One region of the Amorphus suaedae genome, then DNA from elsewhere that is predicted to be linked to it. Evidence: riboswitches for the same ligand, from Rfam matches in the RefSeq annotation. Region 1 holds a riboswitch; the other holds the start of a gene.
The links. Region 1 has a riboswitch for S-adenosylmethionine ahead of AB7M35_RS12695 (O-succinylhomoserine sulfhydrylase). Riboswitches for the same ligand answer to the same signal wherever they lie in the genome.
Positions count from the first base shown of each region.

Region 2: another riboswitch for S-adenosylmethionine. It lies ahead of AB7M35_RS16480 (homoserine O-succinyltransferase); the one in region 1 lies ahead of AB7M35_RS12695 (O-succinylhomoserine sulfhydrylase).

Region 1 covers NZ_JBRJIT010000001.1:2,847,876-2,856,772, forward strand. Annotated here, with positions in the region: gene AB7M35_RS12685 (glycosyltransferase) at 116-1,429, shown strand; gene AB7M35_RS12690 (CDP-alcohol phosphatidyltransferase family protein) at 1,411-2,028, shown strand; gene AB7M35_RS12695 (O-succinylhomoserine sulfhydrylase) at 2,025-3,245, opposite strand; SAM riboswitch at 3,410-3,489, opposite strand; gene AB7M35_RS12700 (2'-deoxycytidine 5'-triphosphate deaminase) at 3,590-4,681, shown strand; gene AB7M35_RS12705 (ion transporter) at 4,703-5,524, opposite strand; tRNA gene AB7M35_RS12710 (tRNA-Gly) at 5,670-5,744, shown strand; gene AB7M35_RS12715 (winged helix-turn-helix transcriptional regulator) at 5,815-6,321, opposite strand; gene AB7M35_RS12720 (glutathione S-transferase family protein) at 6,400-7,053, shown strand; gene AB7M35_RS12725 (TetR/AcrR family transcriptional regulator) at 7,020-7,787, opposite strand; gene AB7M35_RS12730 (TRAP transporter large permease) at 8,262-8,897, shown strand, end outside.
Region 2 covers NZ_JBRJIT010000002.1:595,349-604,245, forward strand. Annotated here, with positions in the region: gene AB7M35_RS16470 (alpha/beta hydrolase family protein) at 248-1,321, shown strand; gene AB7M35_RS16475 (alpha/beta hydrolase family protein) at 1,314-2,375, shown strand; SAM-I-IV-variant riboswitch at 2,464-2,568, shown strand; gene AB7M35_RS16480 (homoserine O-succinyltransferase) at 2,606-3,535, shown strand; gene hemA (5-aminolevulinate synthase) at 3,623-4,837, opposite strand; gene AB7M35_RS16490 (enoyl-CoA hydratase-related protein) at 5,148-5,930, opposite strand; gene AB7M35_RS16495 (3-hydroxyacyl-CoA dehydrogenase) at 6,098-7,618, shown strand; gene AB7M35_RS16500 (hypothetical protein) at 7,723-8,802, opposite strand.

The DNA of each region.
Region 1 (8,897 bases):
CGATGCCGGAGCGCCGTCAATCGCGGCCGGCCCCGCGCCCCGGCCTGGCCGCCGGGATGGACCGGGCGGGGAAAGTCCGTAGTCTCTGCGGGCCGCATCAGACGAACGGATCGCCGTGAACATCCTGATCCTCACCTACGGTTCGCGGGGCGATGTGCAGCCCTTCGTGGCCCTCGGCAGGGGCCTGCGGGACGCCGGCCACCGGGTGACGCTGGCGACCAGTAGCCGTTTCCGCTCGTTCGTGGAGGACCACGGCCTGGCGTTCCAGCCGATGAGCGACGCGCTGCTCGCCCTCGTCGACACCGACGAAGGCAAGGACCTGATGGAGAACGGCGGGCGCCTGCTCGGGCTGGCGACGCGCGCCATCCGGCTGGCGAAGCGCATGCGACCGGCGAACGAACAGCTGCTGCGCGACAGCTACCGGGCGGCCGCGGCGACCGGCCCGGACCTCATCGTGTTCCATCCCAAGATGGCGGGCGCCCCGCACATCGCCGAGAAGCTCGGAATCGGCTGCGTGCTGGCGACGCCGGTCCCGATCCTGCTGCCGACCCGCGACTGGCGGTTTCCGATCTTCCCAAACCTGCCACTGGGCGGCCGGTACAACCACGCGACCCACCGGGCCATCCGGACGCTCATCAACCGGTCGCTCCGCGGCTACGTGCGGGACTTCCGCCAGGAGCTCGGACTGCCGCCGCTCAGGGACTACAGCCTGACGCGGATGGCCGACGGACGGCCCATCCCGATCCTGCACGCCCACAGCGAGGCCGTGGTGCCGAAGCCGCCGGACTGGCCCGACGAGGCCCACGTGACCGGCTACTGGTTCCTGGACGAGGACGGGCCGCCGCCGCCTGAGCTGCCGCGCTTCCTCGAGCAGGGCCCGCCGCCCGTCTACGTGGGCTTCGGCTCCATGTCCGGGCGCGACCCGGCGCGGCTGGCCGCGCTGGTGGTCGAGGCGCTCCGGGAGCGCGGGCTGCGCGGCATCCTGGCGACGGGATGGGGCGGCCTGAAGGGCCACGACCTGCCGGCGTCGATCCTGCAGGTCGATCACGCCCCGCACGGCTGGCTGCTGCCCCGGGTGGCGGCGGTGGTGCACCATGGCGGCGCCGGCACCACGGCGGCGGCGCTGAGGGCCGGCAGGCCCTCCGTCGTCGTGCCGTTCTTCGCCGACCAGCCCTTCTGGGCCGACCGCGTGCACGCGCTGGGCGCGGGCCCGAAGCCGATCCCGGCCAGGCGCCTGCGCGCGCGCACGCTCGCCACCGCCCTCGGGCAGGCGACCGCCGATTCTGCGATGATGGCGCGCGCCGCCGAGATCGGCCGGCGGATCCGGGCCGAGGACGGCGTCGCCAACGCGGTGGCGCTGATCGAGCGTTACGCCTGCGGGCGCCCTCCCCTCGCCAGCCAGGACGGACCATGTTCGACGCCCGACTGAGACCGCTCATCGATCCGCCGCTGGACGCGGCCGGCCGGCGGATCGCCGCCTCGGGCGTCTCGGCAGACGCGATCACCGTCGCGGGCTTCGCGCTCGGCGTTGCGGCGGCCATCGCCATCGCGGGCGGCCTGTTCCTGCTGGGGCTCGGCTTCGTGGCGCTCAACCGGATCGCCGACGGGCTCGACGGCGCGGTGGCCCGGGCCTCGGCGAAGACCGACCGGGGCGGCTTCCTCGATATCGTGCTGGATTTCGCGTTCTACGGGGCGATCCCGTTCGCCTTCGCGGTGGCCGACCCGGCGCACAACGCGCTGGCGGCTGCGGCGCTGCTGCTGTCGTTCTACGTGAACGGCGCGGGCTTCCTGGCGTTCGCCATCTTCGCGGAGCGGCGCGGCCTGGAGACCAGCTCCCAGGGGTCGAAGTCGCTGTTCTATCTGGGCGGGCTGGCGGAAGGCGGCGAGACGATCGCCGCCTTCGTGCTGATGTGCCTGGCGCCGGGCTGGTTCCCGGCGATCGCCTGGATCTTCGCCGGCGTGTGCCTGGTGTCGGCGACGGCGCGGCTGCTGCTGGCCGCGCGGACGCTTTCCGACACCGGCCGTTAGCCGACGCTGACGGCCGACTTCGTGCCCGACCGGTCGAGCGCCTGGGTCATGTCGGCGATCAGGTCCTCGACGTCCTCCAGCCCGATGGAGAGCCGCAGCAGGCCCTGGCCGATCCCCAGCTCGGCCCGCTGTTCCTCGGTGAGGCGCTGGTGGGTGGTGGTGGACGGATGGGTGATCAGGCTCTTGGCGTCGCCGAGGTTGTTGGAGATCTTCACCACCCGCAGCGCGTTGGAGAAGGCGAACGCCGCGTCGCGGCCGCCCTGCATGTCGATGGCGATCAGCGTGCCGCCGCCGGTCATCTGCTTGCGGGCGATCTCGGCCTGGGGATGGTCGTCGCGGCCGGGATAGATCACCTTGCGGACGGCCGGATGGCCGGCGATCGCATCGGCGACGGCGGCCGCGTTGGCGGTCTGCTGGCGCACCCGGAGCGGGTAGGTCTCCAGCGACTTCAGCATCACCCACGCGTTGAACGGCGACATCGCCGGGCCGGTCTGGCGCAGGATGGTGTCGAGCTTCTCCGTGACCCACTCCTCGTCGGAGAGGATGGTGCCGCCGAGGCAGCGGCCCTGGCCGTCGACGTGCTTGGTGGCGGAATAGACGACCACGTCGGCGCCGAGCTTCAGCGGCGACTGGTGCAGCGCGGTGGCGAACACGTTGTCGACCACCAGCCGGGCGCCGACCGAGTGGGCGATGTCGGCGACGCCGGCGATGTCGACCAGCGCCAGCGTCGGGTTGGCCGGGGTCTCGGTGAACATGGCGGTGGTGTTGGGACGCGCCGCCTGCTTCCAGGCGTCGAGATCTCCGCCGTCGACGAGGGTCGCCTCGACGCCGAAGCGGGGCAGGAACTCCTCGACCACGTAGCGACAGCCGCCGAACAGCGCCCGGGAGGCGACGACATGGTCGCCGGCCTTCACGCAGGCCACCATCGCCGCCGTCACCGCGGCCATGCCGCTGGCGGTGGCGCGGGCAGCCTCGGCGCCTTCCAGCAGCGCCATGCGGTCCTGGAACATCGTCACCGTGGGATTGCCATAGCGGGAGTAGACGTATCCGTCCTCCTCGCCGGCGAAGCGGGCTTCGGCGGCTTCCGCGCTCTCGTAGACGAAGCCCTGGGTGAGATAGAGCGCCTCGGAGGTTTCGCCGAACTGGGACCGCTCGATGCCGCCGTGAACGAGGCGGGTCGAGGGTCCGGCATCCGAAGGCAGCGACGACGACGACATGGACACATCCTTTCCAGATCCGCCGGCAGCGCCCCATGTCGGGGCGTCTGGCGGCGCGGCGCGGACGGGGCAGGACCCGGCGTGTCCGCGTCGCGGTCGATCCGGGTGCGTGCCCGCCAGCCAGAGGCAAGGCACAAAAAAACCCGGCCGAAACGAACGACCGGGGCGTACCTCGCCCGGCCTTTTTAGCGATTTCTTTAACGTGGCTGCAAGCCGGCCGGCTCAAATGACCACGGGACAAAAAGCTCTTTACGCCCGGCTTTCCTTGGCGTCAATGCACCGATCGGTTTAGGTCTTGGGAAGATCTGACCCAACGGGGCTTTCAAGCGCGGGACGACCAACACATGCAGGAAACCGCAGGCATCCTTCCGCGCCAGGCGATCGAAGCGCTTGGCCGCTCGGGCGCGATATCCTGCGACGCGCCGTTCGATGCCGACCAGATCCAGCCGGCGAGCCTCGACCTGCGCCTGGGAACGGTGGCCCACCGCATCCGCGCGAGCTTCCTGCCCGGCCCCGACGGCCCGGTGGCCGACAAGCTGGCCGAAGTGACGATGCACACCATCGACCTGACGCAAGGCGCCGTGCTGGAGACCGGCTGCGTCTACGTCGTGCCGCTGCAGGAGCGCCTGGCGCTGCCGGCCGACGTGGCGGCCTCCACCAATCCGAAGAGCTCGACCGGCCGCCTCGACGTGTTCACCCGGGTAACGGCCGACCGCGCCGGCGCCTTCGACCGGGTGCCGGCCGGCTACGCCGGGCCGCTCTACGCCGAGATCTCGCCGCGCACCTTCCCCGTGCTGGTGCGCGCCGGCTCGCGGTTGTCGCAGATCCGCTTCCGGCGCGGCAACGCGACGCTGACCGACACCGAACTGCGCGCCCTGCACGAGCGCGAGCCGCTGGTGGTGCCGGGCAACGCCGGCATCGAGGACGGGCTGCAGCTCTCCATCGACCTGAAGAGCGCCGACGACAGCGGCCTCGTCGGCTACCGCGGCAAGCGCCACACCGCCGTCATCGACGTCGACCGCAAGGACGGCTACGACGTCGCCGACTTCTGGGACCCGGTGACGGTGCGCCCTGGCCGGGGCCTGATCCTCGACCCGGACGAGTTCTACATCCTGGTGTCGCGCGAGGCGGTGCAGGTGCCGCCCCAGTGCGCGGCCGAAATGGTGCCGTTCGATCCGCTGGTGGGCGAGTTCCGGGTGCACTACGCCGGCTTCTTCGATCCGGGCTTCGGCCACGGCACGTCGGGGGCCGGCGCGCGCGCCGTGCTGGAGGTGCGCAGCCACGAGGTGCCGTTCATCCTCGACCACGGCCAGGTGGTCGGCCGGCTGGTCTACGAGCGGATGGGGGAGCTGCCCGACACGCTCTACGGCGCGGGCGTCGGCTCCAACTACCAGGCGCAGCGGCTGAAGCTGTCGAAGCACTTCCGGGCCGGATAGGTCGCTTCCCGGGCGGCGGCCTCAGGCGGTCGACGGCGCCTGCGCCGGCCGGACCGCGGCGATTTCCCCGCGCAGGCCGGAGATCTCGCGCCTGAGCGCCCGCATCTCCTCGGCGATCTGGGCCTGCTCGTCGTGCAGCACCTGACGCTCGGCGTCGAGCGCCGCCTCGTGCTCCTGCTGCATGGCGGAGACGATGATGCCGATGAACAGGTTCAGGACGGTGAAGGCCGTCGCCATGATGAACGGCACGAAGAACGCCCAGGCCATCGGGTACTGTTCCATCACCGGCCGGACGATGCCCATCGACCAGGATTCCAGCGTCATGATCTGGAACAGCGAGTAGGCCGACGCGCCGAGCGTTCCGAACCACTCGGGGAAGGAGGCCCCGTAGAGGTTCGTCGCCATGACCGCGAAGACGTAGAAGATGATGGTCATCAGGAGCACGATCGAGCCCATGCCCGGCAGGGCGGCGATCAGCCCTCCGACCACCCGGCGCAGCGACGGCACCACGCTGATCAGGCGCAGCACGCGCAGGATCCGCAGCGAGCGCAGGACCGACAGGCCGTGCTGGCTGGGCACCACCGCGATGGCCACCACGACGAAGTCGAACAGGCTCCACGGATCCCGGAAGAACCGCAGCCGGTGGACGTAGAGCCGCGCGGCGATCTCGACGACGAAGATCGCGATGACGGCGGCATCGAGGAAGGCGAGCAGCGGCCCGGCGGCGGACGTCGCGTCCTCCCAGGTCATCAGCCCCAGCACGACGGCGTTGAAGACGATGAGCGACGCGATGAACCACTCCCAGGTGGAGCTCTCGAGGAATGACTTCAGGCGCTGGCGCATCGGGGGGGCTCGTCGGGCGGGAAACGTTCGGGGCGAGGCCGTGCCCTCCTCCCCAAGCGATGATGCCCCGGGGCGGCGGCGGCGGCGGCCCCTCATCTAATGCGCTTGACAGGATCCTTCCAGAGCGCTCTTTTCAGGGCGCTTCGCGGGCGTAGTTCAGTGGTAGAACGTCAGCTTCCCAAGCTGAATGTCGTCGGTTCGATCCCGATCGCCCGCTCCACCTTTCCCCGCCGTTGGCCCCGACCTCCCGCGACGTCAGCAACCCGGTGCGCACACACGCCCGGTGGGCGTCAGGCGTCGTGGACCGTCCGGCGCTGCGTCTCCTCGAAGGCGGCCTGCAGGCGGCCCAGGACGGCGGAGGGGCCGGACGCGCCCTTGAGGTGCCGGGCGCGCAGCTCGTCCATCAGCTCCTCCCACATCGCCGGCCCGCCCTCCTCCAAAAGCTCCGCGCGGATCGACAGCGCCTCGGACGCCGGCGCGTGCCGCCGGCCCCACGCACCCATCTGGGCGAGCAGCGGGACGAGCTGGATCGCCGGCTCGGTGAGGCTGTAGATGGCGCTCTGGCGGTGCTTCGGATCGTCGGCCCGGATCAGCATGCCGGCGGCCAGCAGCCGCTTCAGCCGGGCGGCCAGCACGTTGGAGGCGATGCCCTCCTCCGAGCGGGTGAGGAGCTCGCGGTAGCGGCGGCGGTCGCCGAAGACGATGTCGCGGATGACGATCAGGCTCCAGCGGTCGCCGAGCAGTTCCAGGGTCAGGTTGATCGGGCAGCCCGATCGATGCGCGTCCGGCACGGCCATCCCTCCATCTGCTTGCAAAGTAGGATCGGTCGCGCTAGCCTGCAACTGCTTGCAAGATGCAATCGGTCAGAGGCCCCCATGTCGTTGACGCTCTATGCCCATCCCTTCTCCTCCTACTGCCAGAAGGTGCTGGTGGCGCTGTGGGAGAACGACATTCCGTTCACCTACCGCCACCTGGAGGATGAAGGCGCGTCGGAGGAGCGCGCGGCGCTGTGGCCGTTCGGCCGCTTCCCCGTGCTGGTGGACGACGGCCGCACGATCGCGGAATCGAGCATCATCATCGAGCACCTCGACATCCACCACGCCGGGCCGGTGCGGCTCATCCCCGACGACCGCGACGCGGCGCTGGAGGTGCGGTTGATGGACCGCATGTTCGACACCTACGTGATGACGGAGATGCAGAAGCCGGTGTTCGAGGCGCTGCGCGCAGACGGAGGTCGCGGGCAGGAGGTGATGGCGGACGCCCGGCGGGCGCTCGACACCGCCTATGCCTGGCTGGAGGAGCGGCTTACCGGCCGGACGTGGGCGGCCGGCGAGGCCTTCACGATGGCCGACTGCGCCGCCGCGCCCTCGCTCTTCTACGCCGACTGGGTGCATCCGATCGGCGCGGCGTTTCCGGGGCTGCGCGCCTACCGTTCGCGGCTGTTGTCCCGCCCGTCGTTCGCCCGCGCCGTCGAGGAGGGCCGGCGCTACCGGTCCTACTTCCCGCTCGGCGCGCCCGACCGCGACTGAGCCTCCGGCCCGGGCCGCGCCAGCGCCTTCAGCCCGGCGACCAGCAGCTCGCAGTAGAACTCGAAGCCGCCGTCCAGCGGCGCGGTGGCGCCGTTCTCCCAGCGCAGGATGAACGAGCGGTTGATCATCTGGTCCCGGTGGGCGGCCAGCAGCGGATACCGCTCGGGATCGATGGTGGAGATGATGCGGCTCATCCGGTCCATCCACTGCTCGGTGTCGTCGGTGAGCACCATCGCGAATTCCTGAGTGACGAAGCCCACCATGGTGCCCAGCAGCGCGTTGTAGGCGGCGACGAGGCGCGCGCCCTCGAAGCCGGCCTCGTGCAGCTTGGCGAGGATGCGCTCGATCATGCCGAGATCGGCGCTGGCGTTGGAGACGAGCTGCACCCCGATCAGCGGCGCCACGTTCGGATGGCGGCGGATGACGGCGCGGTAGCGGTGCAGCAGCGCCCGGATCCAGTCCTCCCAGGGCAGCTCCTGGGGCGGCACGATGTCGGCGAGGACGTCGGAGATGATCTCGACGACGAGCTCGTTGCGGCTCGGGACGTGCCAGTAGAGGGCGGTCGGATAGACGCCGAGCTCCTTGGCGACGGCGCGCAGGCTGAACGCCTCCAGCCCCTGGGCGTCGATCAGCTTCAGGGCCGTGTCGACGATGCGATCGCGCGACAGCGCGCTGTCGTCCACCCCGCGGGTGCGCGCGGCGCCTCGGCGGCCCTTTCCCTGAAACACCGACATCGTCGACCACAACTCCCTGGATCACGGCGGCTGCCGGCACGATCCGGAGCCATCCACGCAACCGATGCACCCGTGCCGGGCGAACGCCCTGAGCAACGCCTTTTCGCCCGGATCGTTCGATCCGCAAGCGCCCTGTTCCGGCGACCGGCCCGGGCGCGCAGCATAGTCCTTCGCCACCCGAAACCAAGCGCGCGCGGCGGCACGAACCCGACGCAGACGCGCCGCAGGCCTGGACCGCCCACGATTTCATCGGACCGCCCAGCGAACGCGCGGCAGCCGCTGGAAATTGCCGCAACCGCCCACTCCGCCCCTTCTTGTACACCGTACATCAACAGCGTACAGTCACCATCCTGACATGTGACCGGACACAGGGCCCATTCGCCGATGCGTTTCGTTCTCCACCCGCCGAGGGGCCTTGCCCCCGACCGTGCCATGGTCGGTCGCGGCCGCCTTTTCCATGCAGGGAGGCTCTAGGTGGCGCCAGCGCTGATCCTCGCGGCCGTCCTCCTCGCCGGTGGGGCGGCGCTCGCCTACGTGATCGGCGCGACGGCGGTGCTGTCCTTCGTGGCGGCCGACCGGGCGATGTTCCTGGCCGCGCTGCCGCAACGCATCGTGGCCCAGGTCGACAACTTCACCCTGATGAGCATGCCGCTCTTCATCCTGGCCGGTGAGATCATGAACCGCACCGGGGTGACGCGCGCGCTGCTGCGGTGCGCGATGCTGATGTTCGGCGGGCTGCGCGGCGGGCTCGGCCATGTGAACGTGGCGACCAGCGTGTTCTTCGCCGGGATCTCCGGCTCGGCCGTCGCCGACGCGGCCTCGCTGTCGAACATGCTGGTGCCGCAGATGCGCAAGGAGGGTTATCCGGCCACCTACGCCGCGGCGATCACGGCGGCCTCGTCGATCATCGGGCCGATCATCCCGCCGTCGATCATCATGATCTTCTACGGCGCGCTGATGGGAACGTCGGTCGCCGGGCTGTTCGTCGCCGGCATCGTGCCGGGCCTGATGATCGCGCTGGTGCTGATGGCCGCGAACGCCCTCTACGCCCGGGCGCAGGGGCATCCGCGCTCCACCGTCGACGCAGGCGACCGGCGAGGGGTGATCCTG
Region 2 (8,897 bases), on a different contig from region 1:
AAATGCTGCGACGTTCGCACCCTGCCGTCAAGACCTAACTGGCTGGACGCTTGATTTACCGCGTTGGCGACGGGGGATCGCAGGTCAACGGCACTAGAGACCGCAGTGAGGATTGCTGGAAACCCTAAAAGTTGTGGGCACTTGACGCGGAACAGGGGCTCGATTACCGGAAATGGGAGATGAGGTGCAAACGTTTGCATACGTAAATCAGGGGCCGCGCCGCATCGACCGGCGCGGGAAAGGGACGATGCAACGCGATCCCGTCGTGCAATCCGCCATCGATCACTGGGCGCCGCGCTTCGTGGCCAACGGCGTGCCGCTCTCCGATTTCGAGGAGGTGGCGGCCGCGGTCGAGCGCTGGGACGACTGGTGCCGGCTGTGGAGCGCGCGCGGCGATCGCCATGCCGCGCTGGGTGCCGCCGCCCTTGCCGACGGCCGCCGCCTTTCCGCCGGCGAGCACCTCTCCACGTCCGCCGCCTGCTATCACTTCGGCAAGTTCCTGTTCGTCCATCGCCCGGACGAGATGCGCGCCGCGCACGCGAAAGCGGTCGCCTGCCGCACCGAGGCGCTGCCGCTGCTGCGCCCGCCCGGCGAGCGCCTGGAGATTCCGTTCGACGGCGGCGTGCTCGCCGGCAACCTGCGCCGGCCGCCGGGGGTGGATCGTCCGCCGCTGGTGCTGATGGCGATGGGGCTCGATTCCGCCAAGGAGGAGATGGATAGCAACGAGGCGGTGTTTCTCGATCGCGGCATGGCGACCTTCGCCTTCGACGGGCCGGGGCAGGGGGAGGCCGAGTACGACCTGCCGATCTGCCCGGACTACGAGCGGCCGGTCGGCGCGATCCTCGACGTCCTCTGCGCACGATCCGACATCGATGCCGGCCGGATCGGCATCTGGGGCGTCAGCTTCGGCGGCTACTACGCGCCGCGCGCCGCCGCCTTCGACGACCGTCTCCGCGCCTGCGTCTCGCTGTCGGGGCCGTTCGACTGGGCGGACATCTTCGACAGCATCCCGGGGCTGACCCGCCGGGCCTTCGTCGCCCGCGCCCATGCGGCGAACGACGAGGAAGCCCGCGCGGTCGCCGCGCGGGTGAGCCTCGCCGAGGCGGCGCCGCGGCTCACCTGTCCGCTTTACATCGTCGTCGGCGGCCAGGACAGGATCGTGCCGCCGGAGCACGGCGAACGGCTCGCCCGGCTGGCCGTTGGGCCGGTCACGCTCAACCGCATCGAGGACGGCAACCACGTCGCCAACAACCGCGCCTTTGCCTACCGCACCCAGGCCGCGGACTGGATGGCGCACCATTTGGGGCTCGCATATGTCTGAGAACTCCGGACGTCTCGTCGAAGTAACCGGCCACTGGCTGCCGCGCATGGAGGTGGCGGGCATTCCCTCCGCCACCGCGCGCGGCGTCATCGAGCGCACGGGCACCTGGGAGCGCTGGTGCGCCACCTGGGTCGCCGAGGGAGATCGCCACCGCGACCTGGGGGCGGCGGCGGAAGCGGCCGGGCACCCCGTGACCGCCGGCGAGGCCTATGCCCGCGCGTCGCTGTTCTACCACTTCGCCAACTTCATGTTCTTCGACGACCTCGACCAGAAGGCGCGCGCCAACGCCGCCAAGGTCGAGGTGTTCCGCCGCGCCGCGCCGCTGCTGGCGCCGCCGTCGGCCAGGGCGGAGATCCCGTTCGAGGGCGGCCACCTGTACGGCTATCTGCGGCGGCCGGGGCTGGGGGAGGTCGGGGCCGTGCTGCTGATCCCGGGCTCGGATTCCACCAAGGAGGAGTTTCCGGCGCTGGAGGAGGCGTTCCTGAAGCGCGGCCTCGCCACCTTCTCGCTCGACGGGCCGGGGCAGGGGGAGGGCCGCTCGGCCGGCCCGCTGCGCGCCGACATCGCGAGTGCGGTCGAGGCGGCGCTTGCCTATCTCGACGGCGTCGGCATCGACCGCGAGAAGGTGGTGCTGGTCGGCATGGCCTTCGGCGGCCATCTGGCGCTCAGGGCCGCCGCCGCGCTCCCGGGTCTGGCGGGCGTCGTCTCCATCAACGGCTTCCACGATCTGGGTGCGATGATCGGGTCGTTCCCCTCGGTCTATCGCGACAACATGGGCTTCGCGCTGGAGGGCGGCAGCGAGGCCGAGACGATCGAACGGGCGCGGGCCTTCACGCTCGACGGCGCCACGCCGCCCGACTGCCCGATGCTGCTGTTCCATGGCGGGCTCGACCGGATCTTCCCGCCGGCGGAAGCGGAGAAGACCAGGGCCTGGGCCGGGGACCGTGCCGAGGTGCGGATCCTCGCGGACGGCAACCACGTGTGCAACAACGTGCCGTGGGCGTATCGGCCGGCCACCGCCGACTGGGCGCGGGCCGCGATCCTGGCGCGATGAGACGGGGCCGGATCGATCAGGGCTCGCGCGACGTGACGGGAGGCGCGCGGCGGCCATTGCCAACGGCGCCGCGCCTTCGTATCTAAGACACAGACATCAAGAGTTGGGGGACGCCCAACGCCAACCTGCCGATCCGGGCAAGGTGGCACCCTGCGAGGGGGATGTGGCCGAGCTGGCAATCAAGCGGATCAGGCCACGAGCGTCGTCCCGCCATGGAGCTGCGACGCACGGTGCCCATCAAGATTCCCGATACCCTTCCCGCACGCAGCACGCTCGAAGCCGAGGGCGTGATGGTCATGAGTGAGGCCGACGCGGTCCGCCAGGACATCCGGCCGATGCGGATCGGACTGCTCAACCTGATGCCCAACAAGGTCTCCACCGAGACCCAGCTCGCCCGGCTCCTCGGCGCGACGCCGCTGCAGATCGAGCTGACCCTGGTGCGCATCACCGACCACATCGCGCAGAACACGCCGGTCGATCACATGGAGGCGTTCTACCGGCCGTGGGCCGACGTCGCCGACGAGCGCTTCGACGGGTTCGTGATCACCGGCGCGCCGGTGGAGCGGCTGGCCTACGAGGAGGTGCGCTACTGGCGCGAGCTGCAGCAGATCTTCGACTGGACGCAGACCAACGTCCACCGGACGCTCAACATCTGCTGGGCGGCGCAGGCGGCGCTGCACCATTTCTACGGCGTGCCGAAGCACGAACTGCCGGCAAAGGCGTTCGGGGTGTTCAGCCAGCGCAACCTGGTGCCGTCGTCGCCGTTCCTGCGCGGCTTCTCCGACGATTTCGCCATCCCCGTGTCGCGCTGGACGGAGGTGCGCAAGAGCGACCTGCCCGAGGGCAAGGGGCTGCGCGTGCTGGCGGAGAGCGAGGAGAGCGGCCTCTGCCTGCTGGAGGATCCCGAGCGGCGGGCCCTGCACATGTTCAACCACGTGGAATACGACACCAACACGCTGGCCGACGAGTACGCGCGCGACGGGCGGGGGACGCTGCCGGTCGCCTATTTCCCGGACGACGACCCGACCCGGCGACCGGAGAACCGCTGGCGCAGCCATGCGCACCTTCTGTTCGGCAACTGGATCAACGTGATCTACCAGACCACCCCGTTCGACATCGCCGCGATCGGCTCGGCCGCGGATTTCGGCCAGACGGGCTGAGCGGAGGCGCCGCCGCTCCAAATGAAAAGGCCGCGCTTCCGGAGAAGCGCGGCCTATCTCAAACCGTTGTCCGCTCGGTCGCCGCCGTCAGGCGACGGCGCGGGCCAGGGCGCAGCGCGACCAGAGGCTTTCCAGCGCGTTGACCAGATGGTCGATGTCGGCATCGGTGTGCAGCGGCGACGGCGTGATGCGCAGGCGCTCGGTGCCCTTGGCGACCGTCGGATAGTTGATCGGCTGCACGTAGACGCCGTAGCTGTCGAGCAGGATGTCGCTGATCCACTTGCACTTGACCGGATCGCCGACCATCACCGGCACGATGTGGCTCTCGTTCGGCATGTAGGGGATGCCGATGGCGTCGAGCCGCTGACGCACCTTGCGGACGTTGGACTGGTGCCGGTCGCGCTCGACCTGGCTCGTCTTCAGGTGACGGATCGACGCCGCGGCGCCCGCCGCCACGTGGGGCGGCAGCGCGGTGGTGAAGATGAAGCCCGAGGCGAACGAGCGGATGAAGTCGCAGAGCGCGGTGGAGCCGGCGATGTAGCCGCCGACGACGCCGAACGCCTTGCCGAGGGTGCCCTCGATCAGCGTCAGCCGGTCCATCAGGCCTTCGCGCTCGGCGATGCCGCCGCCGCGCGGGCCGTAGAGGCCGACCGCGTGAACCTCGTCCAGATAGGTCATGGCGCCGTGGGCGTCGGCCACGTCGCAGATTTCCTTGATCGGCGCGATGTCGCCGTCCATCGAGTAGACGGACTCGAAGGCGACCAGCTTCGGCCGGCCCGGCTCGATCAGCGACAGCCGGCGGTCGAGATCCTCGGGGCTGTTGTGCTTGAAGATCTGGCGGTCGGCGCGGCTGTGGCGGATGCCCTCGATCATCGAGGCATGGTTCTGCTCGTCGGAGAGCACCACGCAGCCGGGAAGCTTGGAGGCAAGCGTCGTGAGGCTCGCCCAGTTCGACACGTAGCCGGAGGTGAACAGCAGCGCCGCTTCCTTGCCGTGCAGATCGGCAAGCTCGCGCTCCAGCAGCACGTGGTAGTGGTTCGTGCCGGAAATGTTGCGGGTGCCGCCGGCGCCGGCGCCGCAGCGATCGATCGCCTCGTGCATGGCGTCGAGAACGGTCGGGTTCTGCCCCATGCCCAGATAGTCGTTGGAGCACCAGACGGTGACGTCCGAGGTGCCCTCGCCATCGTGGCGGGTGGCGCGGGGGAAGCTGCCGTTCTGCCGCTCCAGGTCGGCGAACACGCGGTAGTTGCCTTCACCCATCAGGGCGCCGAGCTGGTCCCGGAAGAAACCTTCGTAATCCATCATTACCTCGATCGGTCGAGCCGGCGCATATCGGCTGCCGGACCCGCTTCGTCCAGAGTGGAGCGCTAGCCCCTCTGTCTTATTGGGAGGCGACGGCCTCCTTCAATTGCGGGCAAACCCCATCCGTAAAGTCCCGGACGCCGCGGGCGTCGGAACGTTCGGCGGACGCGATGGCTGCGCAACCGGCGCGGGCACGCCCGCAGGCATGCTCATGCACCTTTTATTTAGAAGGAATCCAGCGGCGATTTGCAAACCGGAATGTCGCTGCGTCGGTTGGCCACAGCCAACCGACGGCGCCGGGTGCGGCCGATTATTCGCCGGTGAAGCTCGGCCGGCGCTTCTCGAAGAACGCCGCCATTCCCTCATGCTGGTCCTTGCTGGCGAACAGCACCTGCAGCGACTTGCGCTCCAGCGCCAGCCCCGCCTCCAGCGACGCATTCTCCGAATGCAGGATGGCTTCCTTGGTGGCGGCGATCGCCAGCGGCGGCAGGCCGGAGATCAGCCGGGCCATGCCCAGCGCCGTCTCGAACACCTCCGCATCGGCGACCACCTGGCTCACCAGGCCGATCTGGAAGGCCTCCTGGGCGGAGATCGGCTTGCCGAGCAGGCAGATGCGCATCGCGTGATACTTGCCCACGGCGCGGGTGAGGCGCTGGGTGCCGCCGGCGCCCGGCATGATGCCGACGCGCACCTCGGGCTGGCCGAGCTGGGCGCTTTCGCCCGCCACGATGATGTCGGCCATCATCGCGAGCTCCAGCCCGCCGCCGAGCGCGAAGCCGTTGACGGCGGCGATCACCGGCTGCGGCGTGGCCGACACCGCGCCCCACAGGCGCTCGACGCGGCGGCGCGCGATCTCCACCGGATCGGCGTCGATGAATTCCTTCAGGTCGGCGCCGGCGGCGAACGATTCGTCGTTGCCGGTCAGCACGATCGCCCGCACACTGGTATCGTCCGAAAGCGCGGTGAAGGCCTCCGCCAGCGCCCGGCGGGTCGCCATGTTCAGCGCGTTGCGGGCCTTCGGCCGGTTCAGGCGGACGACGGCGACCCCGTCCTCGGGACGTTCGATCAGAACCGGTGCCTCAGTCTCGCTCATCGGGGTCTCCTTCGGTCGCAGGGTCTTGGCTGCGCGCGAAGCTACCCGGTTTGGCCACGGGGTCCAGAGCAAACCGCGCGCGGCGCGCAGTTCGACGCGCGCCCTTCACGTTCGCCGAAAATCGGATAGGAAGGCATCCGCACAGACATCACACGCGAGGAAAGCAAATGCGCGACGTCACGGATCCCGAGTACACCGTCGGCATCGTCGGGGCCGGCGTGATGGGCCAGGGCATCGCCCAGGTGACGCTGGCGGGCGGCATGCGGGCGATCGTCTTCGACGCCAAGGACGGCGCCGCCGAAGCCGGCCGGGCCGAGGTCATCAAGCGCATCGACCGGCTGGTGGAGAAGGGCCAGCTGACCGCCGAGGCCGCCTCGACCCAGAAGGAGCGGCTGTCGGTCGCCGCCAGCCTCTCCGACTTCGCCGGCTGCGACACCGTCGTCGAGGCCGTGGTGGAGAAGCTCGAGGTGAAGCGCCAGATCTTCGGCGACCTGGAGGGCATCGTCGCCGAGGACGCGATCCTCGCCACCAACACCTCCTCGCTGCCGATCGCCTCGATCGCGCGCACCTGCCGCCTTCCCGGCCGGGTCGCCGGCATGCACTTCTTCAACCCGGTACCGCTGATGCGGCTGGTGGAGATCATCGAGGGGCCGGCGACGGACCCGGCGGTGGCGCGCCGGCTGGCGCAGCTCGGCGAGCGCATGGGCCGCACGCCGGTCGCGGTGAAGGATTCGCCCGGCTTCCTGGTGAACCTGGGCGGCCGCGCCTACTACACCGAGGCGCTGCGGCTGGTCGACGAAGGGGTCGCCAGCCCCTCCCAGATCGATGCGATCCTCACCGACTGCTGCGGCTTCCGGATGGGACCGTTCGCGCTCATGGACCTCACCGGCATGGACGTGAACTATCCCGTGTCGATGATCGTCTACGAGGGCTTCCTCAACGACCGGCGGCTGGCGACGACGCCGCGCCACAAGCTGCTCTACGAGGCGGGCCGCCTCGGACGGAAGACCAAGGCCGGTCATTTCGACTACGACGAGGCCGGCAAGATCACCACGCCGAGCGATGCCGACTACGCCCCCTCGGGGGCAGCGGCCACCAAGGTGGTCTGTGCCGAATTCCCCGACGAGCCGGACGTGCTGTCGGCGTTCTGCAAGGCGATCGGGGTGGAGATCCTGGAGGACGACGACGGCGAGAGCCCGATCCTCGGCTATCCGCTCGGCGACGACGCGACGACCTATGCGCTGGAGCTCGGCGTCGATCCGAAGCGGCTGGTGGCGGTGGACCTGTCGGCCGACACCACGAAGCGCGTGACCCTGATGACGGCACCCGGCGCCGAGCCGGCGCATCTCGACGCGGTCGCCGCGGCGGTGGTGGGATCCGGCCGCGTGGTGACGGCGATCAAGGACTCGCCCGGCTTCGTGGCGCTGCGCATGCGGGCCTGTGTCGCCAACCTCGGCTGCGCCATCGCCGAGGCGGGGCTCGCCACGCCGTCGGACATCGACCTCGCCCTCAAGCTCGGCCTCAACTATCCGATGGGGCCGCTGGAAATGGCCGAGGAGCTCGGGCTGGAGACGACGCTCATCGTGATGGAGCTGCTGCAGGAGATCACCGGCGACGACCGCTACCGGCCGTCGCTGTGGCTCCGCCGGCGCGCCCTGCTGGGCCTGCCGATCCACACGCCGGCCTGAGGGGGCCTTTCCCCTCACGCCGAGTTCGCTTGCGCTCACCGGCTCCGGGAGGGCGGCCTGACCGGCCGGCGCCCGGTCGCGCGCTGCTGAAAGGCGTCCTGGCTTCAGTGCTGCACGCGCTCCGGGCGGCGGGCGACCGCCGTCCCGGCCAGATCCAGCAGGATCTCCGCCGCTTCGTCGGCGCCGGTGAGCGCGGGCGGGGCCGGCGGCGTCTCGGCCATCAGGGCGCGGATGGTGCGGGCCGCGTCGTCGGGCCCGGTCGCCTTGGGGATTTCCACTGCCAGCCCGTGGCGGCGCGCCCAGTCGTTGAGGGCCGGCGTCTCCGGCCAGCCCGGCCGCTCCACGTGCACCAGCCGCACCCGGTTGGCGATCGCCTCGACGAAGGTCCCGTAGCCGGGCTTGGCGATGAGGATCGCGCACGAGGCGACGAGGTCGATGTGGGAAATCCCCGCCGCCAGGATTGGCGCGGCATCGAAGATCCAGCCGATCTCCTCCGGCAGCGCGGTCAGGAACTTGGCGTCCACCGACGTCGTCCATCCGCCCCAGGTCACCAGCCCGAGCGGCATGTCCGGCGCGAACCCCAGCACCCTGCGCACCTCGGCGCCGCGCGCGCGGCCGAGCGACCCGATCGGGCCGATGGCGGTCTGGTTGGCATGCGGGCGCATCGGCATCGACGGGGCCGGCATCAGGAAGGCGTCGGCGCCGGCGTAGGCGTCGTCTAGGAGGGCGATGGCGTCCTCGCCGACGGTTCCCTCCGGGACCGCGTCGCGCAGCAAGTCGGCCCAGTTCAGCGAGCAGAGCGCCACCGTCGGCACGCCCTTGCGGCGGCCGGCCACCAGCCCCGGCGCGGCGATGTTGGCGTAGATCAGGTCGGGCCTGACACGGTCGATGGCCGCCTCGCTGTCGGCGACGGAGGCTTCGAAGCGGGCCGGAAAGTCCCGGTAGCCGGCGGCGGTCGCGGCGAAATCGATCCGGTCGGGCGCGGACATGGCCAGCGCCGGATCGAGCGGCCCGGGAAGCCGGGCGCCCGGGCCGTCCCAGAAGCGCGCGAGGTCGTGCGCCGCAATGTCGGTGCGCAGGACAACGTCCAGATCCGCGTCGCGGGCGGCCAGCGCCGCGAGCACGCGGGAGGTCTGCATCATGTGGCCGAACCCATGGCACGACACGTCGGCGAGAAGGCGCATGCATCAATCCTGTGCGGGGGAGAGGCGGCGCTCCCCCTTCTTATCGGTGCGGGGATCGGGTAAGCCTCGGATTCGAAAAGAACGAACGATAAGGC